3 regions of the Pseudomonas sp. 5Vm1k genome follow, and region 3 is predicted to be linked to each of the others. Evidence: predicted binding sites of a transcription regulator. Region 3 holds the regulator's gene; each other region holds the start of a gene.
The links. The regulator FliA, encoded in region 3, starts transcription of late flagellar genes. The targets are predictions, from matches to a motif close to CTAAAGTTTNNNNNNNNNNNGCCGNTAA.
Positions count from the first base shown of each region.

Region 1: the regulator FliA is predicted to act here: its motif matches at 8,090-8,117, upstream of ACWIKB_RS19500 (methyl-accepting chemotaxis protein).
Region 2: the regulator FliA is predicted to act here: its motif matches at 3,776-3,803, upstream of ACWIKB_RS13810 (methyl-accepting chemotaxis protein).

Region 1 covers NZ_JBSPCZ010000009.1:228,969-239,240, forward strand. Annotated here, with positions in the region: gene ACWIKB_RS19450 (sensor histidine kinase) at 1-1,398, opposite strand, end outside; gene ACWIKB_RS19455 (PP0621 family protein) at 1,388-1,621, opposite strand; gene ACWIKB_RS19460 (outer membrane protein assembly factor BamD) at 1,758-2,780, opposite strand; gene rluD (23S rRNA pseudouridine(1911/1915/1917) synthase RluD) at 2,932-3,894, shown strand; gene pgeF (peptidoglycan editing factor PgeF) at 3,891-4,616, shown strand; gene clpB (ATP-dependent chaperone ClpB) at 4,748-7,312, shown strand; tRNA gene ACWIKB_RS19480 (tRNA-Asn) at 7,611-7,686, shown strand; tRNA gene ACWIKB_RS19485 (tRNA-Pro) at 7,696-7,772, shown strand; tRNA gene ACWIKB_RS19490 (tRNA-Lys) at 7,778-7,853, shown strand; tRNA gene ACWIKB_RS19495 (tRNA-Pro) at 7,950-8,026, shown strand; gene ACWIKB_RS19500 (methyl-accepting chemotaxis protein) at 8,179-9,804, shown strand; gene ACWIKB_RS19505 (HvfA family oxazolone/thioamide-modified RiPP metallophore) at 9,868-10,266, opposite strand.
Region 2 covers NZ_JBSPCZ010000006.1:81,073-91,344, forward strand. Annotated here, with positions in the region: gene ACWIKB_RS13795 (sterol desaturase family protein) at 1-277, opposite strand, end outside; gene ACWIKB_RS13800 (PepSY domain-containing protein) at 435-740, shown strand; gene ACWIKB_RS13805 (hypothetical protein) at 1,482-1,928, opposite strand; gene ACWIKB_RS13810 (methyl-accepting chemotaxis protein) at 2,040-3,662, opposite strand; gene ACWIKB_RS13815 (transporter) at 4,093-5,115, shown strand; gene ACWIKB_RS13820 (inorganic phosphate transporter) at 5,392-7,005, shown strand; gene ACWIKB_RS13825 (phytanoyl-CoA dioxygenase family protein) at 7,288-8,154, shown strand; gene ACWIKB_RS13830 (TylF/MycF/NovP-related O-methyltransferase) at 8,151-8,873, shown strand; gene ACWIKB_RS13835 (NmrA family NAD(P)-binding protein) at 9,139-9,990, opposite strand; gene ACWIKB_RS13840 (LysR substrate-binding domain-containing protein) at 10,104-10,272, shown strand, end outside.
Region 3 covers NZ_JBSPCZ010000005.1:129,489-139,760, forward strand. Annotated here, with positions in the region: gene flhA (flagellar biosynthesis protein FlhA) at 1-927, shown strand, start outside; gene flhF (flagellar biosynthesis protein FlhF) at 939-2,273, shown strand; gene fleN (flagellar synthesis regulator FleN) at 2,390-3,220, shown strand; gene fliA (RNA polymerase sigma factor FliA) at 3,217-3,957, shown strand; gene ACWIKB_RS11980 (chemotaxis response regulator CheY) at 4,126-4,497, shown strand; gene ACWIKB_RS11985 (protein phosphatase CheZ) at 4,520-5,308, shown strand; gene ACWIKB_RS11990 (chemotaxis protein CheA) at 5,362-7,602, shown strand; gene ACWIKB_RS11995 (protein-glutamate methylesterase/protein-glutamine glutaminase) at 7,652-8,779, shown strand; gene ACWIKB_RS12000 (flagellar motor protein) at 8,779-9,519, shown strand; gene motD (flagellar motor protein MotD) at 9,535-10,272, shown strand, end outside.

The DNA of each region.
Region 1 (10,272 bases), on a different contig from region 3:
ACCGTTATCCAGCACCTCCAGCACCGGCAATTGGCTGTCAGCGTCGACAAACAGCTCAAGCCAGACCTCGGCCGTTTCATGGGTCAAGGCGCTGTGGCGCCAGGCATTGCGCAACAAATTGTCGAGAATTTGCGTCAGTTGATTCGGGTCCATCAACGTTTTGAAGTCGCCAGAGCCGATGTATAGGTGAATCTGCTGGCGTTCGGTCGCGGCCTCACGGGTTTCGGCGACGAACTGTTCGAGCCACGGCTTCAGATCGAGCCGTTGCGGTGTAGTTTGCTGGCGGCGGGACAGTTGCAAGACGTTTTCGATAACCCGATTCATTCGCTGAGAGTGATCTTGGATAATCTGGGTCAGACGTCGATCCGCACCGTTCAGTTCCTCGGATTCCTGCAGCAACTGCGCGGCATGACTAACGGCGCCCAGCGGATTGCGGATCTCATGGGCGATGCCGGCGGTCAGTCGCCCCAGGGACGCGAGTTTCAGTTGCTGAGCCTGTTGGGCGATTTGGGCGAGGTCTTCGAGAAAGACCAGGGTTTGATGGTGCGGGCTTTGGTCCAGGGCAATGAAGCTCGGTTGCAACTCTAGACCGGAGCGGGCGACTTTCAGGCTCTGGGGGCGCAAGGTCGGGTTGTTGAGCCACAGGTGCAGGCGTTCGACCAGGAGCGGTGAGTAATCATCGATCAACTGGCCGTCCAGACGTTCCTGGCCCAGCAGGGACAGGGCACTGTGGTTGGCCAATTGCACTCGCCGCTGGTCGTCGAGCACCAGGATGCCGGTGCGCATGCGTTGCAGAATCAGTGCGTTGAGGGCTTCAAGGCCGACCACTTCACTGGCCCGCTGCTCGGCGAGGTGTTCGCTGACTTCCAGGCGCCGGATCAGGCCTTGCACCAGCAACGCCGCAGCAAAGCACAAGGCGCCGAGGGTGCCGGCTTGCAGGTAATCGCTGGGGCTGGTGGGACGAGTGAAGCTCAGCAGGAAACTCAAGCCGACGATGCCAATGGCCGCGACCGCCGCAATCAGCAGGCCGATACGCCCGCGCAACAAAGTGTTGCCGATGGCCACCGAGACGATCAGCAAGTTGCCGATGGCGCTGGCCACGCCGCCGGCGGCATAGAACAGGCCACACAACAACAGTACGTCGACCAGGGTCAGGCTAAACAACTGCACCGGGCGCCGGGTGTTTTCCAGGAAAACCACCAGCAGGATGTTCAGCACCAGGTACAACCAGCTGCCACTGCGCAGCAGGTCGTTATTGGCAAGCGTCAGCAACTGGTTGTCCATGTTGCTGGAAATCAGCAGCACCAGGGTGATACCGACGCTTAAGCGGTAGAGGTGATAGAGGCGCAGCAGTCGCTGGGCCTGTTTGCTGCCGGGGCTGGAAGCCTCAGCGAGCACTGGAACCCGGGCCTTGCTCAAGGTGAGCCTGGCTGCAATACCACTGTTGTTGAAGGCTCAGCGCACGGTCGCGGGGCAGGTGCACGCCACAGTGGGCGCAGCGAACCATCGGTGCTGCTTCCAGTTCTGCGTTGGGGCGGGCGACGGATGCCGAGCCCTTGAACTTGCGCCAAAACCATACCGCAGCGGCAATCAGGGCGATCCAGAACAGTAAACGGAGCATGGCGGGCTGCTTTATGAATGATGATCAGGCAGTTTAGCCAAGGACATGACAGGCGCACAGCGTAAAAAGCGCTCCGCAAAAAAAGGGCAATAAAAAGGGAGACTCAAGAGTCTCCCTTTTTGCACAACCTGTGGTGTCAGTCGAACACACCGAAGGTCATGTAGCTGAACCACGAGCGGTCGCTGTTGTTGCCTTCCGCTTCGTGTTGCTCTTCCTCGATCACGTCGCCGTTTTCATCTTTAGGCTTGAGATCGTTCGGAATCGAGTCTTTCGCGTCCTGGAACTGCTTCTGCACGTCCTGGTTGGCGCGGGTTTCGCCCGGCGGCAGCGGCGGACGGGATTCGATCAGGCCCAGGGTGGCCTTGCTCAGCCACGAACGGTTGTCCGCTTCGTCGACCGACGGCTTGAACTGGCCGTCCACCAGACTTGGGTGGTTCGGGTAGTTGAGTTTCAGGGTTTCGAGGCTGGTGTTGGCCAGTTCGTCCAGGTGCAGACGCTGGTAGGCCTCGACCATTACCGCCAGGCCGTCACCGACCGATGGGGTTTCCTGGAAGTTTTCCACGACATAACGACCACGGTTCGCGGCGGCGACGTAGGCCTGACGGGTCAGGTAGTAGTCGGCGACGTGAATTTCGTAGGAGGCCAGCAGGTTGCGCAGGTAAATCATGCGCTGCTTGGCATCCGGCGAGTAGCGGCTGTTCGGGTAGCGGCTGGTCAGCTGGGCGAACTCGTTGTACGAGTCGCGGGCAGCACCCGGGTCACGCTTGGTCATGTCCAGCGGCAGGAAGCGCGCCAGCAGGCCGACGTCCTGGTCAAAGGAGGTCAGACCTTTCAGGTAATACGCGTAATCCACGTTCGGATGCTGTGGGTGCAAACGAATGAAACGCTCAGCGGCAGACTTCGCAGCCTCAGGCTCGGCGTTTTTGTAGTTGGCGTAGATGAGCTCGAGTTGAGCCTGATCTGCGTAGCGTCCGAACGGATAACGCGACTCCAGGGCCTTCAGCTTGGCTGTGGCGCTGGTGTAGCTATTATTGTCCAGGTCGGTCTGAGCCTGCTGGTACAGCTCGACTTCGCTAAGGTTTTCGTCTACGACTTCCTTCGATGAGCAAGCAGCGGTCAATGCGAGGATGGCGATCAGCAGCAGGTGTTTCACTTGCATGGCGGCTTGCGTCCCTATGACGGCCGCTGTCTTGGGCGGGGCCGTCCTGTTATGATGAGCGCCCCGTTGAATAGCCTCGGGGCAAAAGACGCCGTATTTAACCACAAGCGCGCAGCCGAAACCAAAGGCTGTGCCGACGCCTAGTCTGAGCATGTCCGATAAAATTGAACTTCGCGCAGAGGTGCCGTCCGAATTGGGCGGCCAACGCCTCGATCAAGTCGCCGCACAATTATTCGCTGAGCACTCGCGCTCGCGCCTTTCCGCCTGGATCAAAGACGGCCGCCTGACTGTGGATGGGGCGGTTATCCGCCCGCGAGACATTGTTCATGGTGGTGCCATTCTTGAACTCACTGCCGAGCAGGAAGCTCAAGGCGAATGGATCGCTCAGGACATCGAGCTGGACATCGTCTATGAAGATGACGACATCCTGGTGATCAACAAGCCTGCGGGCCTGGTGGTGCATCCGGCTGCCGGCCACGCTGATGGCACCTTGCTCAACGCCTTGCTGCACCACGTGCCGGACATCATCAATGTGCCCCGCGCCGGTATCGTGCATCGCCTGGACAAGGACACCACCGGTCTGATGGTGGTGGCCAAGACCATTCAAGCGCAGACGCAGCTGGTTACACAGTTGCAGAGCCGCAGCGTCAGCCGGATCTACGAGTGCATCGTGATCGGTGTGGTCACCGCCGGCGGCAAGATCAACGCGCCGATCGGTCGTCACGGCCAGCAACGCCAGCGTATGGCGGTGATGGAAGGTGGCAAGCAAGCCGTCAGCCACTATCGCGTGCTCGAGCGTTTCCGCTCCCACACTCATGTGCGGGTAAAGCTGGAAACCGGTCGTACGCACCAGATTCGTGTGCACATGGCCCACATCAACTACCCGTTGGTCGGAGATCCTGCCTATGGCGGTCGTTTCCGCATCCCGCCGGCAGCCAGTGTGACCATGGTCGAATCGTTGAAGGCGTTTCCGCGTCAGGCACTGCACGCGCGGTTCCTGGAGCTGGATCATCCGACCACCGGTAAGCGCATGAGCTGGGAATCGCCATTGCCGGACGATTTCGTCTGGTTGCTGACCCTGCTCAAGCAAGACCGTGAGGCGTTCATCGGATGAGTGACTGGCTGATTCCCGACTGGCCTGCGCCTGCCGGGGTGAAAGCCTGCGTCACCACCCGTGCGGGCGGCGTCAGTCTGGCGCCGTTCGACAGCCTCAATCTCGGCGATCACGTCGATGACAACCCCGAAGCCGTGGCCGAAAACCGCCGTCGCCTCACCGATCATTTCGCTATTCAACCGGCCTGGCTGCAACAGGTTCACGGCATTGTCGTGGCTCATGCAGACCCCAGTCAGGTAGTCACTGCCGACGCCAGTTGGACGCAAACCCCCGGTATTGCCTGTGCGGCGATGACTGCCGATTGCCTGCCCGCATTGTTTTGCGATCGTGCCGGTACTCGCGTTGCTGCGGCTCATGCCGGTTGGCGCGGGCTGGCTGCTGGTGTCCTTGAGGCCACGCTCGACAGCCTGGCCGTGGCGCCGGAAGACGTGCTGGTCTGGCTTGGCCCGGCCATTGGCCCGCAAGCCTTCGAAGTCGGCCCGGAAGTACGGGAAGTCTTCATTCAGCAACTGCCCGAGTCGGCCAAAGCCTTCGTCCCGAGCCAGAACGCCGGCAAGTTCATGGCCGACATCTATGCACTGGCGCGTTTGCGTCTGGCGGCCCGTGGTGTCACCGCTGTTTATGGTGGCGGTTTTTGCACCGTGACCGATCCTCGCTTCTTTTCTTACCGCCGCAGTCCGCGCACCGGTCGGTTTGCCTCCCTGATCTGGCTCGAACGCTAGAATTAGCTGACCTGCATCAACGTCACGACGCTTGAAACTCCCAGAATCGACCGCATCTATAGCGGTATCTGGCAGGTTTCTTCATTCAGGATGGTTTCTTAGGTCCGGCCTGCTCAAAAGGAAGGTGACCCATGCGTATAGACCGTTTAACCAGCAAATTGCAGTTAGCCCTATCCGACGCCCAATCCCTGGCCGTCGGCCTCGATCATCCGGGCATTGAACCGGCGCACTTGATGCAAGCGATGCTTGAACAACAGGGTGGTTCGATCAAACCTCTGTTGATGCAAGTGGGCTTTGACGTCAACAGCCTGCGCAAAGAGCTGACCAAAGAGCTCGACCAGCTCCCGAAAATCCAGAACCCGACCGGCGACGTCAATATGTCGCAGGATTTGGCGCGTCTGCTCAATCAGGCGGATCGCCTGGCCCAGCAGAAGGGTGATCAGTTCATCTCCAGCGAACTGGTGTTGCTCGCCGCCATGGACGACAACAGCAAGCTCGGCAAATTACTGCTTGGCCAGGGCGTGAGTAAAAAAGCCCTGGAAAACGCGATCAATAACCTGCGTGGCGGCGAAGCGGTCAATGACGCCAACCACGAGGAGTCGCGTCAGGCTCTGGATAAATACACCGTCGACCTGACCAAGCGTGCCGAAGAAGGCAAGCTCGACCCGGTGATCGGCCGTGACGACGAAATTCGCCGGACCATTCAGGTCCTGCAACGCCGTACCAAGAACAACCCGGTGCTGATCGGCGAGCCTGGCGTGGGTAAAACCGCCATTGCCGAAGGCCTGGCCCAACGCATCATCAACGGCGAAGTGCCGGACGGCCTCAAAGGCAAGCGCCTGTTGTCCCTGGACATGGGCTCGCTGATTGCCGGTGCCAAGTACCGTGGCGAGTTCGAAGAACGCCTCAAATCCCTGCTCAATGAGCTGTCGAAGCAGGAAGGGCAGATCATTCTGTTCATCGACGAGCTGCACACCATGGTCGGCGCCGGTAAAGGCGAAGGCTCGATGGACGCCGGCAACATGCTAAAACCGGCATTGGCACGCGGCGAACTGCACTGCGTTGGCGCAACCACGCTCAACGAGTACCGCCAATATATAGAGAAGGATGCGGCCCTCGAGCGACGCTTCCAGAAAGTACTGGTGGAAGAACCGAGCGAAGAAGACACCATCGCGATCCTGCGTGGCCTCAAAGAGCGTTATGAGGTTCACCACAAGGTGGCGATCACCGACGGCGCGATTATCGCGGCGGCCAAGCTGAGCCACCGCTACATCACCGACCGTCAGTTGCCGGACAAGGCCATCGACCTGATCGACGAGGCCGCCAGCCGCATCCGCATGGAGATCGACTCCAAGCCGGAAGTGCTGGACCGTCTGGAGCGTCGCTTGATTCAGCTCAAGGTGGAATCCCAGGCGCTGAAGAAAGAAAGCGACGAAGCGGCGATTAAACGCCTGGAAAAACTCCAGGAAGAAATCGTCCGTCTTGAGCGCGAATATTCGGACCTCGAGGAAATCTGGAGCTCGGAGAAAGCCGAAGTCCAGGGATCGGCGCAGATCCAGCAGAAAATCGAACAGTCCCGTCAGGAACTGGAAGCTGCCCGCCGCAAAGGCGACCTGAACCGCATGGCCGAGCTGCAATACGGGATCATCCCGGACCTGGAGCGCAGCCTGCAAATGGTCGACCAGCACGGCAAGAGCGAAAACCAGTTGCTGCGCAGTAAGGTGACTGAAGAAGAGATCGCTGAGGTCGTGTCGAAGTGGACCGGTATTCCGGTGTCGAAAATGCTCGAAGGCGAGCGCGACAAGCTGATGAAGATGGAAAGCCTGTTGCACCAACGTGTAATCGGCCAGAACGAAGCGGTGATCGCGGTTTCTAACGCGGTGCGGCGTTCACGGGCCGGGTTGTCCGATCCGAATCGTCCGAGTGGTTCGTTCATGTTCCTCGGCCCGACCGGTGTCGGTAAAACCGAGCTGTGCAAGGCGCTGGCCGAGTTCCTCTTCGATACTGAGGAGGCGATGATTCGCATCGACATGTCCGAGTTCATGGAGAAACATTCCGTGGCTCGACTGATCGGCGCGCCACCAGGCTACGTAGGCTATGAAGAGGGCGGTTACCTGACCGAGGCGGTGCGTCGCAAGCCTTACTCGGTGATCCTCCTGGATGAGGTCGAGAAGGCCCACCCGGACGTGTTCAACATCTTGCTGCAAGTGTTGGAAGATGGCCGACTGACCGACAGCCATGGCCGCACGGTGGATTTCAAAAACACCGTGATCGTCATGACCTCCAACCTGGGGTCGGTACAGATCCAGGAACTGGTGGGTGATCGTGAAGCGCAACGCGCGGCGGTTATGGACGCGATTTCCACGCACTTCCGGCCGGAGTTCATCAACCGGGTCGACGAAGTGGTGATCTTCGAGCCGTTGGCGCGGGATCAGATCGCGGGTATCACCGAGATCCAGTTGGGTCGTCTGCGCAGTCGCCTGACCGAGCGTGAGCTGAAACTGGAGCTCAGCCCTGAGGCGATGGATAAGTTGATCGCCGTCGGCTACGACCCGGTGTATGGCGCACGGCCGCTCAAACGAGCGATCCAGCGCTGGATCGAGAACCCGCTGGCGCAGCTGATTCTGTCCGGTCGTTTCATGCCGGGCGAGACCGCCGTCGGCAAAGTGGAAAACGACGAAATCGTTTTCGACTGAGTCGTAATGCCAGTGAAATAAAGAAGGCCTCGCATTGCGAGGCCTTTTTTTCGCCAGGCTGTTGAACTGAAAGGAAAAGGCTTGTAAAGTGCGCCCCGCAGTAAGTCACCCGGAAGGGTTTCTGCTCCCCAAGCAGAAATCTGAAATAAGTTGCAAATCATTAACTTGAATGCAATTTAGGGGGTTGACAGAGGTGCTTAAGATTGTAGAATAGCGCGCCTCAGACACACGAACGCAGCGATGCGAACGGGTCGAAGAGATGCAGCAAGCTTCACCGTTGTAAATTGAAATATGTAGTTCCGTGATAGCTCAGTCGGTAGAGCAAATGACTGTTAATCATTGGGTCCCAGGTTCGAGTCCTGGTCACGGAGCCAATTTCAAACCGGGGTATAGCGCAGTCCGGTAGCGCGCCTGCTTTGGGAGCAGGATGTCAGGAGTTCGAATCCCCTTACCCCGACCATTTTTGGGTCGTTAGCTCAGTTGGTAGAGCAGTTGGCTTTTAACCAATTGGTCGTAGGTTCGAATCCCACACGACCCACCATTTTTGAAACCAGTTAACGCTGGGATCAGATCTTAAGATCAGAGGCCAAAAGCGCTGATCGAAGAAGGCGACTTGTAAAGGTCGCCTTTTTTTTACCGGGGTATAGCGCAGTCCGGTAGCGCGCCTGCTTTGGGAGCAGGATGTCAGGAGTTCGAATCCCCTTACCCCGACCATATTAAAAATCCTCGTATCGAAAGATACGGGGATTTTTTTTGTCTTTGAAAAAGCGAATCCGCTTCAAGTCATCGTACAACTTGCCGATAACGAGCCAACGGAGCGCGCACAGCGCGTCCATCTCCAGCCATAAAAACAAAAGGCGCTCGTTATGTTGCTTCGTCAGCTGAATATTGCCCCCCGTGCGGCACTGGGTTTTGCCCTGATTGCGGTGCTGGTGGCGTTGCTCGGGGTATTCGCACTGGGGCAGATGTCGAGCATTCGTGACAGCGAAGTGGCGGTTGAAAGCCAATGGCTGCCGAGCATCCGTGGTGGCGATGAGATCCGCGAGATCATGCTGCGTATCCGCACCATCTCTTTGCGCATGGCCCTGGACCAGGACCCGAAGAACATCGCGCAGTACCGTAGCCAGATGGACACCCGGGACAAGGAGCTGAGCGACAAAATTGCTGCCTATGACAAGCTGGTCAACAGCGCTGAAGGCAAACAGTTGTATGACCAGTTCAAAAGTACTTTCGCCGCCTACCGCTCAGGTATCGCCCAATCGTTCACCCTGGCCGAACAAGGGCGTCGCGATGAGCTGACCAAACTGCTGCTGGTGGACATGAAGACCGTGGTCGACGGCTCTGGCAAACAACTCAATGACCTGGCTGATCTGTTCGCCAAACAAGTCGCTGCCGAAAGCCAGAACTCCGCCGCGCATTACGAAACCTCGCGCACCATCGTCAGCCTGTTCATTGCCCTGGCGGCGCTGGCCACTGTCGGCCTGGCGATGTTGCTGACCCGCAGCATCGTGCGCCCGTTGAATGAAGCGGTGATCGCCGCGGAAAACGTGGCGCGGGGCGATCTCACCAACCCTATCGCCACCCACGGCAGCGATGAGGTCAGCCGTTTGCTCAAGGCGCTGGCGACCATGCAGCAGAACTTGCGTGAAACCCTGCAAGGCATCAGCGGCTCGGCCACGCAACTGGCCACGGCGGCCGATGAATTGAACGCGGTGACCCTCGACAGCACCCAGGGTCTGCAACAGCAGAACAACGAGATCGAACAAGCCGCGACGGCGGTCAACGAGATGACCACCGCCGTGGAAGAAGTCGCACGCAATGCGGTGTCTACGTCCGACGCTACGCGCCAGTCCAGCGAGTCGGCGCACCTGGGTCAGGAACGGGTCAGCGAAACCGCCAGCGCGATCAGCGCCCTTGCCAGCGACGTACAGCACACCGGTGAGTTGGTGCAGTCGCTGGCCAATCAGTCCCAGGACATTGGCAAGGTGCTGGACGTGATTCGCGCCATCGCCGAGCAAACCAACCTGTTGGCGCTCAACGCCGCAATTGAAGCGGCACGGGCGGGGGAGAGCGGTCGCGGTTTTGCCGTGGTGGCCGATGAAGTGCGAGCGCTGGCACATCGCACTCAGCAGTCGACCCAGGAAATCGAACAAATGGTCCAGGGCATGCGCAGCGGATCGACGCTGGCGCTGGATTCCATGCAGGCCAGCGCTTCCCGGGCTGCCAGCACATTGGTCCTGGCTGAGCGCGCTGGCGAGGCGTTGCAAACCATCACCGCGTCGGTGCATGAGATTCATGAGCGCAATCTGGTGATCGCCAGCGCGGCTGAAGAACAGGCGCAAGTGGCGCGGGAAGTCGATCGCAACCTGGTGAACATCCGCGACCTGTCGGTGCGCTCCGCCGCAGGTGCTGATCAGACCAGCGCTTCCAGCCATGAGCTTTCAAAACTGGCCAATGCCTTGCAAGGCATGGTGCAGCGCTTCCGGGTGTAAATCCACCAGACACAAAAAAGCCGCGCTTCCGGTCGGGAATGCGCGGCTTGTTTGTACTGAGGCTTAGGCGCCGTCTTGGTCTTTCAGGTGTTCAAACAGACCTTTTGGCATTTTCTTGCCATTGGCTTCGAAGTTGGCTTTCACGTTGTTGTAAGCCTCTTGCTCGTCGATGAAGCCGTCATGGTTGGTGTCGATCTTGTCGAAGTTGGACTTCGGCGCAACGGCCTGGAATTCGGCACGGGATACTTTGCCGTCGCCATCGGTGTCGGTCTTGGCCATCGACGCATCGCCGCATTTACCTTCGCCACATTTGCCTTCCGGGGTTTTCACGACCTGCTCGGCCGATGCCAGCAGGTAGCCTTGGGTCAATGGCTGGGACGCGAATACGGAACCGGTCAACATCATGCCACCGGCCAAAACAGCGCCGAGCAGACCGATAGTGTTTTTAGTGGTACGGGACATTTCAAT
Region 2 (10,272 bases), on a different contig from region 3:
GCGCCACCAGGGCCGGCAACGCCAGCAGGCCCAAGGCATTCAAGGCCTCGTTGACCCCAGCGTGAATGACGTCCCGGGCGCGATCGCCGACCGAACGATTCCAGCAAACTTCATAGGGCAATGCCCACTCGGCCAGGAACGACACGGCAAGGGCGGCGAGAAACACCGGCACCAGCCATTCGACCGATAGCCCGGCCACGCCCACCAGCCAAAGACCTGTGCCGATGAACCCGGCCCAAAAAACCGGCGCATACAGTGCTGCAACGATTCGCTTCATCACCACCTCCATTGATCGAGGTCGCAGCATGAAAGGTTGCCGGGTGTTGGAATTGAACAAACGACGCAATTGCTGCCCTGGGCGGTTTTTAAGGGTGAATTAAGTTGCGCTGGTTAACCTGAGCCCACTTAAACAGTTCACCCAAGGAAAGAAGCTTATGAAAACCCTGACAGCCCTGTTCACCGCCGCTGCCCTGACCCTCTCTGCTGGCATGGCCCAGGCCGATATCCGCGTTGATCAGATCCCTGAGCTGGTCAAAAGCGGCAAGATCAAGCCTTTGGAAGAAATGAACCAGGCGGCGCTGAAACTGCATCCGGGTGCGACCATCACCGACACCGATCTGGACAACCACTTCAACGGCTACGAATACGAAGTCGAATTGCGCACCGCTCAAGGCGTTGAATGGGACGTGGACTTCGATGCTGCCACCGGTAAAGTCCTGAGCAACAAACAAGACACCTAATCACCGCCATCCCCTGTAGGAGCGAAGCTTGCTCGCGAAAGCGGAGTGTCAGTCACATCAATATTGGCTGCTCTGCCGTCTTCGCGAGCAAGCATCGCTCCTACAGGTTTGATACATGATCACCGCAATCCCTGTGGGAGCGGGCTTGCTCGCGAAGGCGGAGTGTCAGTCACATCAATATTGACTGCTCTGCCGTCTTCGCGAGCAAGCATCGCTCCTACAGGTTTGATACATGATCACCGCATTCCCTGTGGGAGCGGGCTTGCTCGCGAAGGCGGTGTGTCAGTCACATCAATATTGAGCCACAACAGCATCGCTCCTACAGGTTTGATACATGATCACCGCAATCCCCGTGGGAGCGGGCTTGCTCGCGAAAGCGGAGTGTCAGTCACATCAATATTGACTGCTCTGCCGTCTTCGCGAGCAAGCATCGCTCCTACAGGTTTGATACATGATCACCGCAATCCCTGTGGGAGCGGGCTTGCTCGCGAAAGCGGAGTGTCAGTCACATCAATATTGACTGCTCTGCCGTCTTCGCGAGCAAGCATCGTTCCTACAGGTTTGAAACATAATCACCGCAATCCCTGTGGGAGCGGGCTTGCTCGCGAAAGCGGAGTGTCAGTCACATCAATATTGGCTGCTCTGCCGTCTTCGCGAGCAAGCATCGCTCCTACAGGTTTTGCGATGAGTTCAAAGAACGCACGATCTTCGGGTCGTGCGTTTTTTTATGTCCTCAGTCCATCACGCCGTCGTACTGACCATCGACCCGGACGTGCTGCCGCCTTCATCCTGCAACGCCTGCAACAACGCAGCGGTTGCCGTTTGCAACGAACCCGATGTGGCTGAAATCTGCGACTGCGCCGCCGCTACATCGGCGGCTTTGGCATCAGCGCTTTCCTGCTTGGCCTGAGCCGCTTGCAGTTGCTGCTGTTGTTCCTGCAATTGCTTTTGCAGCTCGGCGATTTGCTTGCGCAGTTCTTTCACCGTATCGGATTCAGTGCTGCTGCTCGAACTGCTGCCGCCGCCAGCGGGCGCAGCACCGCCAGCAGATGCCTTGGTGGCATCGCTTGCGTCTGTGGTGCTTGCAGTTGCGGAGGTGGTGTCTTCTGTAGTGTTGTCGCTGATCGAGGTTTTGCTCGTCGGCGTCGAGAGGGTCTGATTGATTGAAACGGAGGTGATGCTGACCATGGGATTTCTCCTATTAGGGTTAGGTTAAATCCATCATCGACATCCCTTGGCCGCACTTGAGATCGACTGTGTACCGGCTCGGTAAGCGAGCCGGTACAAAGCCGTTTTCCATTAAGCGCTGAGGCGCGCCGTCACTTCATTCAACTGCCCCGACAAGCCGTGCAGGTTGTGGCTGGCCGCTTCCGTGCGCTGCACGTTGTCCAGGTTGGTGCTGGCAATCGTGGTGATCTCGGTGAGGTTGCGCGAGATGTCTTCGGCTACCGAGGTCTGCTCTTCGGCGGCGGTGGCAATCTGGCGGTTCATGTCACGGATGGCTTCCACGGCATGGGTGATGCGCTCCAGCATCGCGCCGGCTTCGGTCACTTGCGCGACACTTTCTTCGCTGCGCGACTGGCCGCTTTCAATCGCCTGAGCCGCGTCCACCGCACCGGTTTGCACGGTCTGGATGATCTGGTTGATCTCGATGATCGATGCCGCTGTGCGCTGGGCCAGGCTGCGTACTTCGTCGGCCACGACCGCGAATCCGCGACCAGCTTCACCGGCACGGGCCGCTTCGATTGCCGCGTTGAGTGCCAGCAAATTGGTCTGCTCGGCGATGCCGCGAATCACTTCCAGCACCTTGCCGATGCGGCCGCTGTCGGTTTCCAGACGGCGGATGACGGAGGCGGTGTTGGCGATTTCGCCGCGCATCTGGGTGATAGTGTGAATAGTGCCCTGCATGACTTTTTCGCCTTGCTGGGCAGACTGGTCGGCATCATCGGCGGCGCGTGCTGCGTCGGCCGCGTGACGCGCCACTTCCTGGGCGGTGGCAGACATTTCGTTCATGGCCGTGGCCACCTGATCGGTACGGTTGAACTGCTCGTTGGTGCCGCTGGCCATGAGGCCGGCGATGGCGTTCAACTCGCCGCTGGCGCTGTCCAGGTCCTTGGCGCTGCGCTGCAAGCGGTTGAAGGTCTCGGCGAGGAAATCGCGCAAGGTGTTAGCGGCCATCGCCAGTTTGCCCAACTCGTCTTGACGGGTGCTGGCGACGCGTTCGGCAAATTTGCCCTGGCTCAGTTGCGCCACGTAGTCGATCAGTTTGCGAATCGGGTCAACCAGGTTGCGGTTGATCAACCACAGGCTCAACAGGCCGATCAACAGACCGGAAGCGAGCATCACGATGATCCCCAGCATCACGGTGCGCTCGGCCCCGGCGCTGATCAGCGCCGATTGCTCGGTGCCTTGCTTGCGCAGTTCGCCGACCAGTTCGCTCATCTGATCACTGGTGGCGCGGTCCACGCCTTTGACGGCGGTGTCGCCGGCGGCTGGGTCGGCACCGGCGGCTACGTAGGCATCACGCCCCTTCTGGTAAGCGCTACCCAATTGACGGTGTTCGTCACGCAGGCGTTCGATGCGGGTCTTGAGTTGGCCATCCAGGCCTTTCTGCCCGGCCAGTTCGCCGAGGATGCCTTGCACGTCGCGCTGACGGTCTTCGAATTGCTTCCAGTATTTGTCCAGGTCTGCTGGCTGTTTGCCGCGCAGCAACACGTTTTTCCATTCCTGAACCTGCACCTTGAATTGCAGGTTGGCTTCATCGATCAACTGCGAAGTGTGCAGCGGGCCGTCGATCAGGTTGGCGTAACTTTGGACGCCGCTGGACAGGAAGTGAAAGCAGGCCAAAGCGATCAGCAACATCGCCAACAGGCTACCGCCGAGCAACGCGAGGATTTGGGCTCTCAGGGATTTTTGCAGCATCGGATGATACTCATGACAGGAATGAGGCACGCCTGATTGGGCGTGAAAGACGTCCAAACTTCCCTGTCTGCGGTCCCGGTTCGTGGCCCGGGCCGCGCAACCTAACACCTGCGTCATCGGCGTGCCAGAGCGGTTCTTTAATCATTCCCGACCATCGGTAACGCACACGTTTGCGCCGCCACGCAACTGTCACAAAACCGTCAAGACTCCTTGCGATGATGCCCGGTAGCAATCGCCGTAGCTGCCGTAGCAGCTGTCGAGCAGCGCGAGGCGGCGTTCGGCGGCGAAGCCGTCGCAAAATCGGTCAACGCGGTGTTTCAGGTAAACCGCGTGCTCAAATCTGACGACGGCTTCGCCGCCGAACGCAGCCTCGCTCCGCTCGACAGCTGCTACAGGCGCTACAGCCGGACGTACCTCCCAGCGAGACCTCATGAACCACAGCATCGATCATGCCCACCGCGACACTGACTTGTTCGGCCTGCTTTACGGCTTCCGTTTTCGTCCCGGTGAGCGTGGTCGGGAGATCGATTCGGCCGAGGCGCTGCGCTGCTTGCAGCAGTCTGAAGAGAGCGATGAATTCCTCTGGTTGCACCTGAACCTGGCCCACGCCGCGTGCGAGCGCTGGATGAAAAGCCATCTGGAATTGCCCGAGGAGTTTTTCGAAGCACTGCACGAAGGTTCGCGCTCGACCCGTATCGAGCACGTCGATTCGGCGCTGCTGGCGGTGGTCAACGATGTGGTGTTCAACCTCAGCAGCATGGTCTCGTCGGATGTCTCGACGTTGTGGGTCTGCGCCCGCAGCAAGCTGATCATCAGCGCGCGCCTGCAACCGCTGCACTCGGTGGATAAATTGCGTTCGTCGGTGAAGGCCGGCGAGTGCTTTCGTTCACCGCTGGAGTTGCTGGTGCACCTGCTGCGCGATCAGGGCGAAGTGCTGACGCAGATCGTGCGCAAGACCAGCCAGAGCGTCGATCAGATCGAAGATGAATTGCTCTCGTCGCGGCTGTCGACCAACCGCGCCGAACTGGGCGCCAATCGCCGGGTGCTGGTGCGCCTGCAACGGTTGTTGGCGCTGGAGCCGGGGTCGTTGCTGCGTCTGCTCAACCGGCCGCCCCAATGGTTGCAGAAGGAGGACGTCAAGGAACTGCGCAAGTCCACCGAGGAGTTTGCGCTGATCATCAACGACCTCACGGCCCTGGGTGAACGGATCAAGTTGTTGCAAGAAGAGATCGCCGCCAACCTCAACGAACAGAGCAACCGCACGCTGTTTACGCTGACCGTGGTGACGGTGCTGGCGCTGCCGATCAACATCATTGCCGGTTTTTTTGGCATGAACGTGGGCGGGATCCCGCTGGCTGGCGATCCGGAAGGGTTCTGGATTCTGGTGGCGTTGGTGGCAACGTTTACCGTGCTGGCCGGGCGTTGGGCGTTCCGAAAACGCCAGGATTATTAAAACGCCCCGACCCCTGTGGCGAGGGGGCTTGCCCCCGTTGGCGTGCGAAGCGCTCCCATGCATTCTTTCAGTCATACCGCGTCAGTAGGTTTTGCGACTGCTTCGCAGCCGAACGGGGGCAAGCCCCCTCGCCACAGGTCGTGCGACGCCATCATATTCGTGGTGGATTCGGATCAACGGGAGCAAAAAAACCCAAACACTGACCCACCGCAGTCTCTCTGTCATATTTTGAAACGATCATGGGCGACACTCCTTCCCTCCTCAGGATTGTCCGGCATGGCTACTCCTTCCTATACGACTGCCCAGGCGCCCGCCAGCAGCGCCAGACCGCAGCTCAATAAAAAACCCGGCCTGTTCACCCTGGTGATTTTCTTCGGGGTGTTGGCCAGCGGCTTGTTGTTCACCGCTTACAGCCTGATGCACGACATGCACGAACTCGGCACCGTGGTGACCACCTGGACGCCATTTCTGCTGCTCGGCGTGGCGCTGTTGATCGCCCTCGGTTTTGAATTCGTCAACGGCTTCCACGACACCGCCAACGCCGTGGCCACGGTGATTTACACCAACTCGCTGCCGCCGAACTTCGCGGTGGCCTGGTCCGGGTTCTTCAACTTCCTCGGCGTGTTGCTGTCCAGCGGCGCGGTGGCGTTCGGCATCATCGCGTTGCTGCCGGTGGAGCTGATTCTGCAAGTCGGCTCCTCCGCCGGTTTTGCCATGATCTTCGCCCTGTTGATCGCTGCGATCCTGTGGAACCTCGGCACCTGGTGGCTGGGCCTGCCGGCCTCGTCGTCGCACACCTTGATCGGTTCGATCATTGGCGTCGGCGTGGCCAATGCCCTGATGCACGGCCGCGATGGCACCAGCGGTGTGGATTGGGCGCAAGCAACCAAGATTGGATACGCGCTGCTGCTCTCGCCATTGGTCGGTTTTGGCTGTGCCGCGTTGCTGCTGTTGGCCTTGCGCGCGTTCGTCAAGAATCGCGCGTTGTACAAGGCACCGGAAGGCGATGCGCCACCACCGTGGTGGATTCGCGGTCTGTTGATCCTGACCTGCACCGGCGTGTCCTTCGCCCACGGTTCCAACGATGGCCAAAAAGGCATGGGCTTGATCATGTTGATCCTGGTCGGCACCCTGCCGATGGCGTATGCGCTGAACCGCACCATGCCAGCCGATCAGGCGCTGCAATTCGCCGCCGTGGCCGAAGTCACCCAGCAAGCGCTGGTAAAAGCTTCGCCGCTGCAGTCTCCGGCCGACCCGCGCCCGGTGCTGTCCGATTACGTGCGCAGCAAGGAAGCCACGCCACAACTGGTCCCTGCCCTCGCCGCCCTGACCGGTAGCATCGGTGCCCAGGTGAAGGGTTACGGTTCGCTGTCGAAAGTCCCGGCCGAGGCCGTGGGCAACGTGCGTAACGACATGTACCTGACCAGCGAAACCATTCGCCTGATGGACAAGAACAAGGTCGGCAACTTCGACGCCGACACCAGCGGCAAGCTGCAACTGTTCAAGCAGCAGATCGACAACTCAACGCGCTTCATTCCGCTGTGGGTGAAGATCGCCGTGGCCATCGCGCTGGGGCTGGGCACCATGGTCGGCTGGAAGCGCATCGTGGTGACTGTCGGTGAAAAAATCGGCAAGACCCACCTGACGTATGCCCAAGGCGCGTCGGCGGAAACCGTGGCCATGCTGACCATCGGCGCAGCCGACATGTTCGGCTTGCCGGTGTCGACCACCCACGTGTTGTCCTCAGGCGTGGCCGGGTCCATGGTCGCCAATGGCGGCGGCTTGCAGATGAAGACCATCCGTAACCTGCTGATGGCCTGGGTGCTGACCTTGCCGGCGGCGATACTGTTGTCGGGCAGTTTGTATTGGTTGTTCACCAAATTGTTCTGACCCACCCCGGACCTGTGTAGGAGCGAAGCTTGCTCGCGAAGACGGCTTAACATTCAACGCAATTGTTGACTGAATGACCGCCTTCGCGAGCAAGCTTCGCTCCTACAAGGGCCAGCATCCCGGCTCATCTCCCGAGCCGGGATTTTTTTTGTCCGGCCAACGCATTTCGTCGCCATTTCTTCCAATTTCATCTTTATTGACCTGTCAGACGATGGTTCGCACTTCAGTTTGTTAACGTGGTGCCGATTCCTTAGAGACTCGATGCATTCAGGAGTGCGAACCGTGAATCTGTACATCAATCAGCTTCAGAAAAAAGCTGACTTCAAAGAAGCCATCTACGCCGGCGACATCTTCTTGAACACTGAGCTGCGTGCCGCCAAAGAGTTGTGCGCGTTCGCCCAGGAAAGCATCACTGCCGCCTTCAACGGCGAAACCCACCACCAGGCCCTGCACACGTTGATGCCGGTGGAAGAATTCGTGGTACTGGTGACACGCCTCAAGGGCCAGTTCACCAACAGTCTGCGCGCTAAGGAATTGATCCTGGCGTTCATCGATGAAATCGGTGTCGACCCGCGCGAGTACATTTTCGACGTGCCGCGGATTCGCGTCGTGCCCAACTACGAGTACCTGCACGCGGGCGTCAGCTACGCCTACAAACCCCATCGCGATACCTGGTACGGTAGCGTCGATTGCCAGATCAACACCTGGATGCCGGTGCACACCATCAGCCCCGACCAGACCATGATGATCAACGGCGGCTACTTCGACGTGCCGGTGAAGAACACCTCCAGCGAATGGAGCCTCAACGACTGGATCAGCAATCAGCGGCACAAAGCCAAGGACAACCTCAAAGAGGAAGCCCGCGTGCACCCGGTGCCGCTAGAGGCGATCAACAGTGCTTCCGAAGTGCGCGTGGCCGGCAACACCGGTGACATGCTGATCTTCTCCGGTTCGCACCTGCACGGTACTGTGCCGAACCACACGCAACAGACCCGCTTCAGCGTGGACTTCCGCCTGATGCACCTCGACGACCTCAAGCACAAGCGCGGCGCGATCAACGTCGACAGCGCCTGCCCTGACGTCGGCGCCGGTTTCAAAGACTATTTCCACGCCCACGACTTTTCGAATTTCCAAGGAATCCAGCAATGACCAAGCGTCGCATCACGCCCGCCGAGGCCCAGTACAACGAAACCCGTGCCAACGTCCTGAAACGGGTCGATGCCGAGTATGTGGCCGACGCGCCGTTCGTCTTTGCCAACCGCATTGGCGTGACCGCTGCGCTGTCGCGCATGGAGCTGTTCAAGAAAGTCGCTGAAGTACCGGGCGCGATCATCGAGTGCGGCGTGTACAAGGGCAACTCGCTGATGCTCTACATGCACTTGTCGATGATCCTGGAACCGTACGCGATCAACCGTTCGATCATCGGCTTCGACACCTTCGAAGGCTTCCAGAGCATCGACAAGAAAGAAGACCCGGCGGACGTCAACGAAACCATGTTCTCCGACACCGACCAGTCGCTGATCCAGGACATGATCGACGCCAACGACCTGCTGCGCCCGGTCAACCGCATCCCGCGTTGCGAGCTGGTGAAAGGCGACATCGTCAAGACCGTGCCAGAGTGGGTCAAAACCCGTCCGGACCTGGTCGTGGCCATGCTGATCCTCGACACCGACCTGTACGAATCGACCAAAGTCGCCCTGGAAACCTTCCTGCCGTACATGCCAAAAGGCGCGGTTGTGGTGCTGGACGAAGTGGCTTACCGCAACTTCCCGGGCGAAACCAAAGCCCTGCGCGAAGTGCTGGACCTGAACAAAATCGAACTCAAGCGCCTGCCGTTCGATTCGTGCGTAGGCTACTTCCACGTCTGACGCACAACCCCGACCTGTAGGAGCGAGGCTTGCCCGCGAAGACGGTTTCACAGCCAACGCAACTGTTGACTGACACACCGTCTTCGCGAGCAAGCTTCGCTCCTACACCGGGTTTCGGTGTACACAAAATCTGTACCCCACAGCGGCGCCTTTGTAGGAGCGAGGCTTGCCCGCGAAGGCGGTGTGTCAGTCAATGTCGATGTCGATGTCGATGTCGATGTCGACTGATAGACCGCTTTCGCGAGCAAGCTTTGCTCCTACAGGCCTAATTCGTCAGTAGCTGCTTGAGGACGGTCAACAATTCGACCCGGCCCTTGCTCGGCTCACCTTCAAACTCGATCCAGCCTTCGTTGAAACCATCGATCATCTGCATCCGTGGCAGCGGATGGTTCATCCCCTGACTTTCGAACAGTGCCTTCCAGGTCTCACGTGGCACGACGTGCATGCGCACCGGTTTGCCCAACAGTTCGCTGAAACCGGCGCCCAGTTGCAACGGCGTGATCCGTTGCGGGCCTTCCAGTTCGACGATGCGCTGACCGCGCCAATCCTCTTGTAACAGCTGTGCGGCAACTCGACCGACATCAGCGGTGGCAATCATTGGCACCGGCTTATCCAAAGGTTGCAGGAAGCTCGGAATGACACCCGAACCGACCGCGTGCTCGACATCCCACAAGGCGTTTTCCATAAACCAGGCCGGGCGCAAAAAGGTGACTGGCAGCGCCAGCGAACCCAACGCCAGCTCCAGCATTCGCAATTGATTGAGCAAATTCGGTTGGGAGGCCTGAGCGCCAATGGTCGACAAACCTACGACTTTGCCTGGCCGCGCCGTTTCCAGCGCCGAGCGAATGTTCTCCACCACTTGCCGGGTTTCCGGGAAGCCTGGGGACGGGTCAAAATTCGACGGCATCATCACAAACACCCCGGATGTACCGGTGAATGCCTTGGCCATGGCGTCGCGATCATCGACATCGGCCACCGCCAGTTCACACCCCTGTTGCGCCCACACCGCGCCTTTATCGACGTTGCGCACCACCGCGCGAACGGTGTGCCCGGCTGCCAGCAATGTCTTGGCGACCGCGCCGCCGACTTTCCCGGTAATGCCCATGACTGCGTACATCAGCTGTTCTCCTGCTGGATGGCGACGGTTGTCGCGATGGGCAGATTATTGAGCGCAGCGCTGACATTCTCCGATAGCATGAATGTCATTGAACAAATGATCTGGAGTCACCAATGAGCTTTGATGCCAGCCTCGCCAGTGGCATGGGTGTGTTCAGCGCGGTGGTGGATGGCGGCAGTTTTGTCCGGGCCGCCGAGGTGCTGGACCTGACGCCGTCCGGGGTCAGTCGCGCCATCGCTCGACTGGAAAAACGCTTGGGCATCCGGCTGTTCGACCGCACCA
Region 3 (10,272 bases):
AAGCTGTCCCAGGATCTGGGCTTCCTGATGCCGACTGTGCACATTCGTGACAACCTCGACCTGGCGCCCAGCGCTTATCGCCTGACCCTGATGGGCGTGATCCTCGCCGAAGCCGAGATTTACCCGGATCGCGAACTGGCGATCAACCCGGGACAGGTCTACGGTACGCTCAACGGCATTACCGCCAAAGATCCGGCTTTTGGCCTGGAGGCGGTCTGGATCGAAATCAGCCAGCGCGCCCAGGCTCAGTCCCTCGGCTACACCGTGGTCGATGCCAGTACGGTAGTGGCGACCCACTTGAACCAGATTCTGTACAAGCACTCCAGTGAGCTGATTGGTCACGAGGAAGTGCAGCAACTCATGCAATTGCTGGCCAAAAGCTCGCCGAAACTGGCTGAAGAGCTGGTACCGGGTGTGGTTTCGCTGTCGCAACTGCTCAAGGTCTTGCAGGCGTTGCTCGCCGAACAGGTGCCAGTACGCGACATTCGCAGCATTGCCGAGGCCATCGCCAACAATGCCGCCAAGAGTCAAGATACTGCCGCTCTGGTGGCCGCGGTTCGCGTTGGTGTAAGCCGCGCAATCGTCCAAAGCATTGTAGGGACTGAGTCGGAGCTGCCAGTTATCACCTTGGAACCAAGGTTGGAACAAATATTGCTCAATAGTCTTCAGAAGGCAGGACAAGGCTCGGAAGAGGGCGTTCTGCTGGAGCCAAGCATGGCAGAGAAGCTGCAACGTTCGTTGATCGAAGCGGCGCAGCGTCAAGAGATGCAAGGTCAACCGGTGATTCTGCTGGTAGCCGGTCCGGTTCGCGCGATGTTGTCGCGCTTCGGCAGGCTGGCAGTCCCGGGTTTGCACGTGTTGGCGTATCAGGAAATTCCTGACAACAAGCAAGTGACCATCGTTGCGACAGTAGGGCCCAACGGCTGAGGTAGTGGTTTATGCAAGTTAAGCGTTTTTTCGCCGCCGATATGCGTCAGGCCATGAAACTGGTTCGTGATGAGCTGGGGGCTGATGCCGCCATTATTGGCAACCGCCGGATCGCCGGCGGTGTCGAGCTGACGGCTGCCCTGGATTACAAATTGTCGGCGCTGGCCCCGCGCGTTCCGAACATGGAACTCGAGGATGAGCTGCGCAAGACCCAGTCGCGCATCGTCACTGCCCAGGCCGAGCTGAGCCTGCGTGGCGAAGGCGAAACCGACGGTGACAAGACCACCAATCGCCAGTTGTTCGCCGGCCTGCCGTTGACCGCCGCCGAGCCATTGATCGAACCGACTTACGCTCAACCACGCCGTGCGGCGCCGGCCCCTGCGCCAGCCTCCGGTGGTGTTGATCCGCGGGCTTTCGATTCGATGCGCTTCGAGCTCAACAGCCTGCGCGAACTGATGGAAGTGCAACTCGGCTCCCTGGCCTGGAATCAGCTGCAAGGCAGTCGTCCGGCCCAGGCCAACCTGTGGCGTCGCCTGCAACGCATCGGCTTGTCCGGCCCGTTGTCCCGCGACCTGCTGGCGCTGATTACCGATATTGAAGAGCCTCGTCAGGCCTGGCGCATGTTGCTGGCGCACCTGGCGCGGATGATCGCCACACCGGAAGTCGAGCCACTGGAAGAGGGCGGCGTGATTGCCATGGTCGGCCCTGCCGGCATGGGCAAGACCACCACCCTGGCCAAACTCGCGGCCCGTTACGTGCTCAAGTACGGCGCGCAGAACATCGCGCTGGTGAGCATGGACAGCTACCGTATCGGCGCTCAGGAACAACTGAAGACGCTGGGCCGGATTCTCAATGTGTCAGTGACCCACGTCGATCCGGGGCAATCCCTGGTGCAGGCGCTGGACCCACTGCTGCGCAAGCGCGTGGTGCTGATCGATACCGCCGGCCTGCAGGCCAGCGATCCGGCATTGCGCATGCAGCTCGAAAGCCTGGCCGGTCGCGGGATCAGATCGAAAAATTATCTGGTCCTGGCAACCACCAGCCAGAAACAGGTTCTAACCGCTGCTTATCACAGCTACAAGCGGTGCGGGCTGGCCGGCTGCATCCTGACTAAACTGGATGAAACGGCGAGTCTGGGCGAGGTGTTAAGCCTGGCCATCAGTCATGAATTGCCGGTGGCTTACCTCACCGATGGCCCGCGGATTCCAGATGATTTGCATCTGCCACGGCGTCACCAGTTGGTCAGTCGCGCGGTCAGCGTGCAAATGCAGGAAGAACCCAGCGAAGAAGCCATGGCTGACATGTTCGCTGATATTTACCACAGCCCGACCAAGCAGGTTGGCTGAGGTACTAATGAACAGTTTTTGTACCTACATCGATGGTCTGCCATGCATTGTTCAGTTGATGAACGCGCAGCCAGTAATGTGGCCTCCGTCTATGCAAGACAAGGTAAAGAAATAACATGGGCAGCATGCATCCCGTACAGGTGATCGCGGTGACCGGCGGCAAAGGTGGCGTCGGGAAGACTAACGTGTCAGTGAACTTGTCCCTGGCTCTAGCTGAGCTCGGCCGGCGCGTCATGCTGCTGGATGCCGATCTGGGGCTGGCGAACGTCGACGTTCTGCTGGGACTGACTCCCAAACGTACCCTGGCCGACGTTATCGAAGGCCGCTGCGAGCTGCGCGACGTTCTGTTGCAGGGCCCCGGCGGTATTCGTATCGTCCCGGCCGCGTCCGGCACCCAGAGCATGGTTCATCTGAGCCCGGCCCAACACGCCGGCCTGATCCAGGCTTTCAGCGATATCGGCGACAACCTCGACGTATTGGTGATCGACACCGCTGCGGGTATTGGTGACTCGGTAGTCAGTTTTGTCCGCGCCGCCCAGGAAGTGTTGCTGGTGGTCTGCGACGAGCCGACCTCCATCACTGACGCCTATGCCCTGATCAAGTTGCTGAACCGCGATTACGGCATGAACCGCTTCCGCGTCCTGGCCAACATGGCCCAGAGCCCGCAAGAAGGTCGCAACCTGTTCGCCAAGTTGACCAAGGTCACAGACCGCTTCCTCGACGTCGCCTTACAATACGTCGGCGCCGTGCCTTATGACGAAAGCGTGCGCAAGGCCGTGCAGAAGCAACGCGCCGTCTACGAAGCCTTTCCACGCTCCAAGTGCGCCCTGGCGTTCAAGGCGATTGCGCAGAAGGTCGACACCTGGCCGCTGCCGGCGAACCCGCGCGGGCACCTGGAATTTTTCGTCGAGCGTCTCGTGCAACAGACCGCAGGACCCGTCCTATGACAGCCAGTGGCTACAACCTCTACAAGAAATCGGCACGTGATGCGCAATACGAGCTGATCGAGCGTTACGCGCCACTGGTCAAACGCATTGCTTACCACTTGCTGGCGCGTTTGCCGGCCAGTGTCCAGGTGGAAGACCTGATCCAGGCCGGGATGATTGGCCTGCTTGAAGTGTCGACCAAATACGACGCCAGCAAAGGCGCGAGTTTCGAAACGTACGCGGGCATTCGAATCCGTGGCGCGATGCTCGATGAAGTACGCAAGGGGGACTGGGCACCACGTTCGGTCCACCGCAATACCCGCATGGTCAGCGACGCAATTCGCTCGATTGAAGCTAAAACCGGCCGTGATGCTAAAGATCACGAGGTTGCGGCCGAACTCCAATTGAGTCTCGACGATTATTACGGGATTTTGAACGATACCTTGGGCAGCCGCCTGTTCAGTTTCGACGACCTTTTGCAGGACGGCGAACACGAAGGGCTGCACGAGGATGGCGCCAGTGCTCATCTGGAGCCGTCACGCGATCTGGAAGATGAACGCTTCCAGGCTGCATTGGCGGACGCGATTGCCAATTTGCCGGAGCGTGAGCGACTGGTGTTGGCGCTGTACTACGACGAAGAGCTGAACCTCAAGGAAATCGGTGAAGTCCTTGGCGTCAGTGAATCGCGTGTCAGCCAGTTACACAGCCAGTGCGCGGCCCGTTTGCGGGGGCGTTTGGGGGAGTGGCGAGCGCGCTGAAGGCAGTGTGGGGACACTGCGAACGAGGCTGGTGTGGTGTTGAACTGCAGCGGTCTCGATCTGTTGTGCTCCAGACAGTCATTTGAGTGCTTTGCCGGATTGATTGAAATGGCGCGTCCAGGTGCTGGGCGCGTTTAAGACTGCTTGGAGGTCGAATTGGACAAGAACATGAAAATCCTCATCGTTGATGACTTCTCAACGATGCGGCGGATCATTAAAAACCTGTTGCGTGACCTTGGGTTCACCAACACGGTCGAGGCTGACGATGGCACTACTGCCATTCCGGTTCTCAACAGCGGCAGCATCGACTTTCTGGTAACAGACTGGAACATGCCTGGCATGACCGGTATCGACCTGCTGCGCCACGTGCGCGCCGATGAAAAACTCAAGCACTTGCCAGTGCTGATGGTGACCGCTGAAGCCAAGCGCGAACAGATCATCGAAGCGGCCCAGGCCGGTGTTAACGGCTATGTGGTCAAACCCTTCACGGCCCAGGCGTTGAAAGAAAAAATCGAGAAGATTTTCGAACGCATCGGTTGAGCAACTGCGCCACGGGGGAGCTATGGAGCATAACGAATCTTCACAGGGCGATTTTGAATCGACCCTGAAAAAACATGCGGTCGAATTGGTCGAAAGCCTTGAAAAAGGCAGGTTCGGCGACGCTGTGCAACTGATCCATGAGCTCAACCAGACCCGTGACCGCGGCCTGTACCAGGAAGTGGGCAAGCTCACTCGTGAGCTGCATAGCGCGATCGTCAATTTCCAGATTGACCCAAACATGCCGCAAGCCGAGGAAGTCTCGCAGATCACGGACGCCACCGAGCGTCTGGGTTATGTGGTCAAGCTCACCGAGGCCGCTGCCAACCGCACCATGGACCTGGTGGAAAACGCCACACCGCTGGTCAATGGCCTGAGCCAGGAAGCCCAGGCGTTGAGCACCGACTGGGGACGGTTCATGCGTCGCGAAGTCGGGGCTGAAGAGTTTCGCGAGCTGGCGCGGCGGGTCGACGGTTTCCTGACACGCAGCAGCGAAGACAATCGCACGGTGTCGAGCAACCTGAACGACATTCTGCTGGCTCAGGATTACCAGGACCTCACCGGTCAAGTGATCAAGCGCGTGACCCAATTGGTCACCGAAGTTGAAAGCAACCTGCTCAAGCTCGTGCTCATGGCCAGTCAGGTAGACCGCTTTGCGGGTATCGAACATGACCGTGAAGCGATGCTGGCTGAAAAAGATCCGCAAAAACATCTCTCGCAGGGTGAAGGTCCGCAGATTCATGCCGATAAAAGAGAAGATGTTGTGTCCGGTCAGGACGATGTGGACGATTTGTTATCCAGCCTGGGATTTTAGAGTTTTAGAATTTTAGGTTTTTTAGGTTTTTAGACCTTAGGAGCACCCCCTTAATGAGCTTCGGCGCCGATGAAGAGATCCTTCAGGATTTCCTGGTTGAGGCCGGCGAGATTCTAGAGCAACTGTCCGAACAGCTGGTCGAGCTGGAAAGCCGACCTGATGATGCGGACTTGCTCAATGCAATTTTTCGCGGTTTTCACACTGTAAAAGGGGGCGCCGGCTTCCTCCAGCTCAATGAACTGGTGGAGTGCTGTCACATCGCCGAGAACGTGTTCGACATCCTGCGCAAGGGTGAACGACGCGTCGACTCGGAACTGATGGACGTGGTTCTCGAAGCGCTGGATGCGGTGAACGGCATGTTCACCGAAGTCCGCGAACGCAGCCCGATCACGGCTGCCACTCCGCAATTGCTTGAAGCCTTGGCCCGTCTGGCCGAGCCACAAACCGCCGATACAGCAGCCCCGGTTGCTGAAGCGGTGGAACCGACCGCTGAAAGCGAGTCGGGCGACATCACCGATAACGAATTCGAACAACTGCTGGACTCGCTGAACGCCGTCAAGGCTCAGGCAGAAGCGCCGGTAGCTGCGCCAGCCCCGAGCAGCAATGCTGCGGCCAGCGACGAAATCACCGACGCCGAGTTCGAGTCGTTGCTGGATCAGTTGCACGGCAAAGGTCAGTTCGCTGCCGATGCGGTAGCGGCTCCAGCGGCACCGGCTGCCCCGAAAGCGGCAGGCGACAGCTCTGACATCACCGACGACGAATTCGAAGCACTGCTCGATCAACTGCATGGCAAGGGCAACTTTGCCGTCGATGCGTTGGAAACGGCGATTGCCTCGGCACCGGTCCCGGCTGCGCCTACCGCCAAAGTGGCCGGCGGCGATCTGATCTCCGATCACGAGTTCGAATCGCTGCTCGACGAATTGCACGGCAAAGGCAAGTTCACCGAAGTCGGCACCGGCACTGTAGTAACAGCGCCTGCCGCCAAGGCACCTGCTGCTGCACCGAAACCGGCGGCCAAAGCGCCCGAGCCTAAGGCTGAAGCGCCGAAGCCGGCAGCTGCGGCTGCACCGGCACTTGCTCGCGCCGCGCCTTCCGCGCCGCCACCGGAAAAACCGGCCAGTGAAGCCGAGACCACCGTGCGGGTTGATACCGCGCGCCTCGACGAAATCATGAACATGGTGGGCGAACTGGTACTGGTGCGTAACCGCTTGGTCCGTCTGGGCCTCAACAGCGGCGACGAAGCCATGTCCAAGGCTGTGTCGAACCTCGACGTGGTCACCGCCGACCTGCAAACCGCGGTCATGAAGACCCGGATGCAACCGATCAAGAAGGTCTTCGGGCGCTTCCCGCGTCTGGTTCGCGACCTGGCTCGCCAGCTCAAGAAAGAGATCAACCTGGAACTGGTCGGCGAAGAAACCGACCTCGACAAGAACCTCGTCGAGGCCCTGGCCGACCCGCTGGTCCACTTGGTGCGCAACTCGGTCGACCACGGTATCGAAGAGCCGAGCGAACGCGAAGCGATGGGCAAGCCTCGCAGCGGCAAGGTGATTCTGTCTGCCGAACAGGAAGGCGACCATATCCTGCTGTCCATCTCTGATGACGGTAAGGGCATGGATGCCGATGTCCTGCGCGGTATCGCGGTCAAGAAAGGCTTGATGGACAAGGATGCGGCGGACCGTCTCAGCGAGTCGGACTGCTTCAACCTGATCTTCGCACCGGGTTTCTCGACCAAAACCGAGATCTCCGATGTGTCGGGTCGTGGCGTGGGCATGGACGTGGTGAAAACCAAGATCGCCCAGCTCAACGGCACCATCAATATCTACTCGACCAAAGGCAAAGGCTCGAAGATCGTCATCAAGGTGCCGTTGACCCTGGCGATCATGCCGACGCTGATGGTCATGCTCGGCAACCAGGCGTTTGCGTTCCCGCTGGTGAACGTCAACGAGATCTTCCACCTCGACCTGTCGCGCACCAACGTGGTGGACGGTCAGGAAGTGGTGATCGTGCGAGACAAGGCACTGCCCTTGTTCTACCTCAAACGCTGGCTGGTCAGCTCCGCCGCTCACGAAGAGCAGCGCGAGGGCCATGTGGTGATCCTTTCGGTAGGCACACAGCGGATCGGCTTTGTCGTCGATCAACTGGTGGGCCAGGAAGAAGTGGTCATCAAGCCATTGGGCAAAATGCTCCAGGGAACCCCGGGCATGTCCGGCGCCACCATCACGGGTGACGGCCGCATCGCACTGATTCTCGATGTCCCGAGCATGCTCAAGCGTTACGCCGCACGGCGTATTTGATTCTGCCGCGGCGGGGCGACAACGCCCCGCTGCGTCTAACGGAGTGTTTATGGTAGTCAAAGTCCTGGTGGTGGACGATTCGGGGTTTTTCCGCCGCCGCGTCTCGGAAATTCTTTCAGCGGATCCGAACATCCAGGTTGTCGGTACGGCAACCAACGGAAAAGAGGCGATTGATCAGGCGCTGGCCCTCAAGCCAGACGTGATCACCATGGACTACGAGATGCCGATGATGGATGGCATCACGGCAGTGCGGCACATCATGCAGCGCTGCCCGACACCGGTCTTGATGTTCTCCTCGCTAACGCACGAAGGCGCCCGGGTCACCCTGGATGCGCTGGACGCCGGTGCGGTTGACTTCCTGCCGAAGAATTTCGAAGACATCTCCCGTAACCCGGAGAAGGTCAAGCAACTGCTGTGCGAGAAGATTCTGAGCATTTCGCGCAGTAACCGTCGCGCCAGTACCTACAGCGCTCCGGCCCCGGTGGCCGCGCCTGCACCGACGCCTTCGAGCGTCAGCAGCTACGGCAGCAGCGCGCCTGTGCGTCCGGCCCCGGCACCTTTGCCGACCCGTGCGCCAGCGTCTAGCGGCCCGTCGTCGCCAGCCCCGAAACGCAAAGCCTACAAACTGGTAGCCATCGGTACGTCCACCGGCGGCCCGGTTGCCCTGCAACGGGTGTTGACCCAGTTGCCGGCCAACTTCCCGGCACCGATCGTGTTGATCCAGCACATGCCGGCGGCCTTCACCAAGGCCTTCGCCGAGCGTTTGGACAAGCTCTGCCGCATCAACGTCAAGGAAGCCGAGGATGGTGACATCCTGCGTCCGGGCCTGGCGCTGCTGGCACCGGGTGGCAAGCAAATGATGATCGATGGCCGTGGCGCGGTGAAAATCCTGCCGGGTGACGAGCGTCTGAATTACAAGCCGTGCGTGGACATCACGTTCGGTTCGGCAGCCAAATCCTACGGCGACAAAGTTCTGGCGGTCGTACTGACCGGCATGGGGGCCGACGGTCGTGAAGGCGCGCGTCTGCTCAAGCAGGGTGGCAGTGCGATCTGGGCCCAGGATGAAGCCAGTTGCGTGATTTACGGCATGCCGATGGCCATCGTCAAAGCTGACCTCGCGGACGCGATTTACAGCCTGGACGACATTGGCAAGCATTTGGTTGAGGCCTGTATCTGATGGATGTACTGAGCCTTATCGGGATCATCATGGCGTTTGTCGCCATCATCGGCGGCAACTACCTTGAAGGCGGTCATCTCGGCGCACTGGCCAACGGCCCGGCGGCGCTGATCGTGCTCGGTGGGACCATCGGTGCGGCGTTGTTGCAATCGCCAATGAGCGCGTTCAAGCGCTCCATGCAGATCCTTGCCTGGATTCTGTTTCCACCGCGTGTGGATCTGGCCGGTGGCATCGATCGCGTCGTCAACTGGAGCCTCACCGCTCGCAAGGAAGGCCTGCTCGGTCTGGAAGGGGTGGCCGACGCCGAACCGGACAACTACTCGCGCAAGGGCTTGCAATTGCTGGTCGACGGCGCCGAGCCGGAAGCGATTCGCAGCATCCTGGAAGTGGATTTCTACACCCAGGAAAGCCGCGACATCGAGGCCGCTAAAGTCTTTGAAAGCATGGGCGGCTACGCGCCGACCATCGGCATTATCGGGGCGGTGATGGGCCTGATTCACGTCATGGGCAATCTCGCCGATCCATCGCAACTGGGCAGCGGCATTGCCGTGGCGTTCGTTGCGACCATCTACGGCGTGGCCAGTGCCAACCTGGTGTTGCTGCCCGTCGCGGCCAAGCTCAAGTCCATCGCGTTGCGTCAGTCGCGTTATCGCGAAATGTTGTTGGAAGGGATTCTGTCGATCGCCGAAGGTGAAAACCCTCGCTCTATTGAGTTGAAGCTTCAGGGCTTCATGGATTGATGGGAGACATGGACCATGGCACGTCGTCGCCAACCTGAAGAACATGTAAACCATGAACGTTGGCTGGTGTCCTACGCCGACTTCATCACCTTGCTCTTCGCCTTTTTCGTGGTGATGTACTCGATCTCTTCGATCAACGAAGGCAAGTACAAGGTCATCTCGGAAGCGTTGATCGGCGTGTTCACCGACTCGGACCGTGCGCTCAAGCCGATCCCGATTGGTGAAGAACGGCCGGTGACCGTGACCCCGGCCAAGCCGCTGGTCAAGGACAGTGAACAGGTTGACGCCGGTATCTCCGGTGCCAGCGATCCTTTGAAAAGCATTGCCGATGACATCAGTGCCGCGTTCGGCGACTTGATCAAATCCAATCAGATGACCGTGCGTGGCAACGAGTTGTGGGTCGAGATCGAACTCAACTCCAGCCTGTTGTTCACCAGCGGCGATGCGATGCCCAGCGACATGGCGTTCAACATCATCGACAAGGTCGCGGCGATCCTCAAGCCGTTCGACAACCCGATCCACGTCGAAGGCTTTACCGACGATCAACCGATCCGCACCTCGCAGTACCCGACCAACTGGGAACTGTCCTCGGCCCGTTCGGCGAGCATCGTGCGCATGCTGGCGATGCAGGGTGTAAACCCCGGGCGCCTGGCCTCGGTGGGCTACGGTGAATTCCAGCCGGTGGCCAACAACGCCACCGCCGAAGGCCGGGCGCGCAACCGTCGGGTCGTACTGGTTGTTTCCCGAAATCTC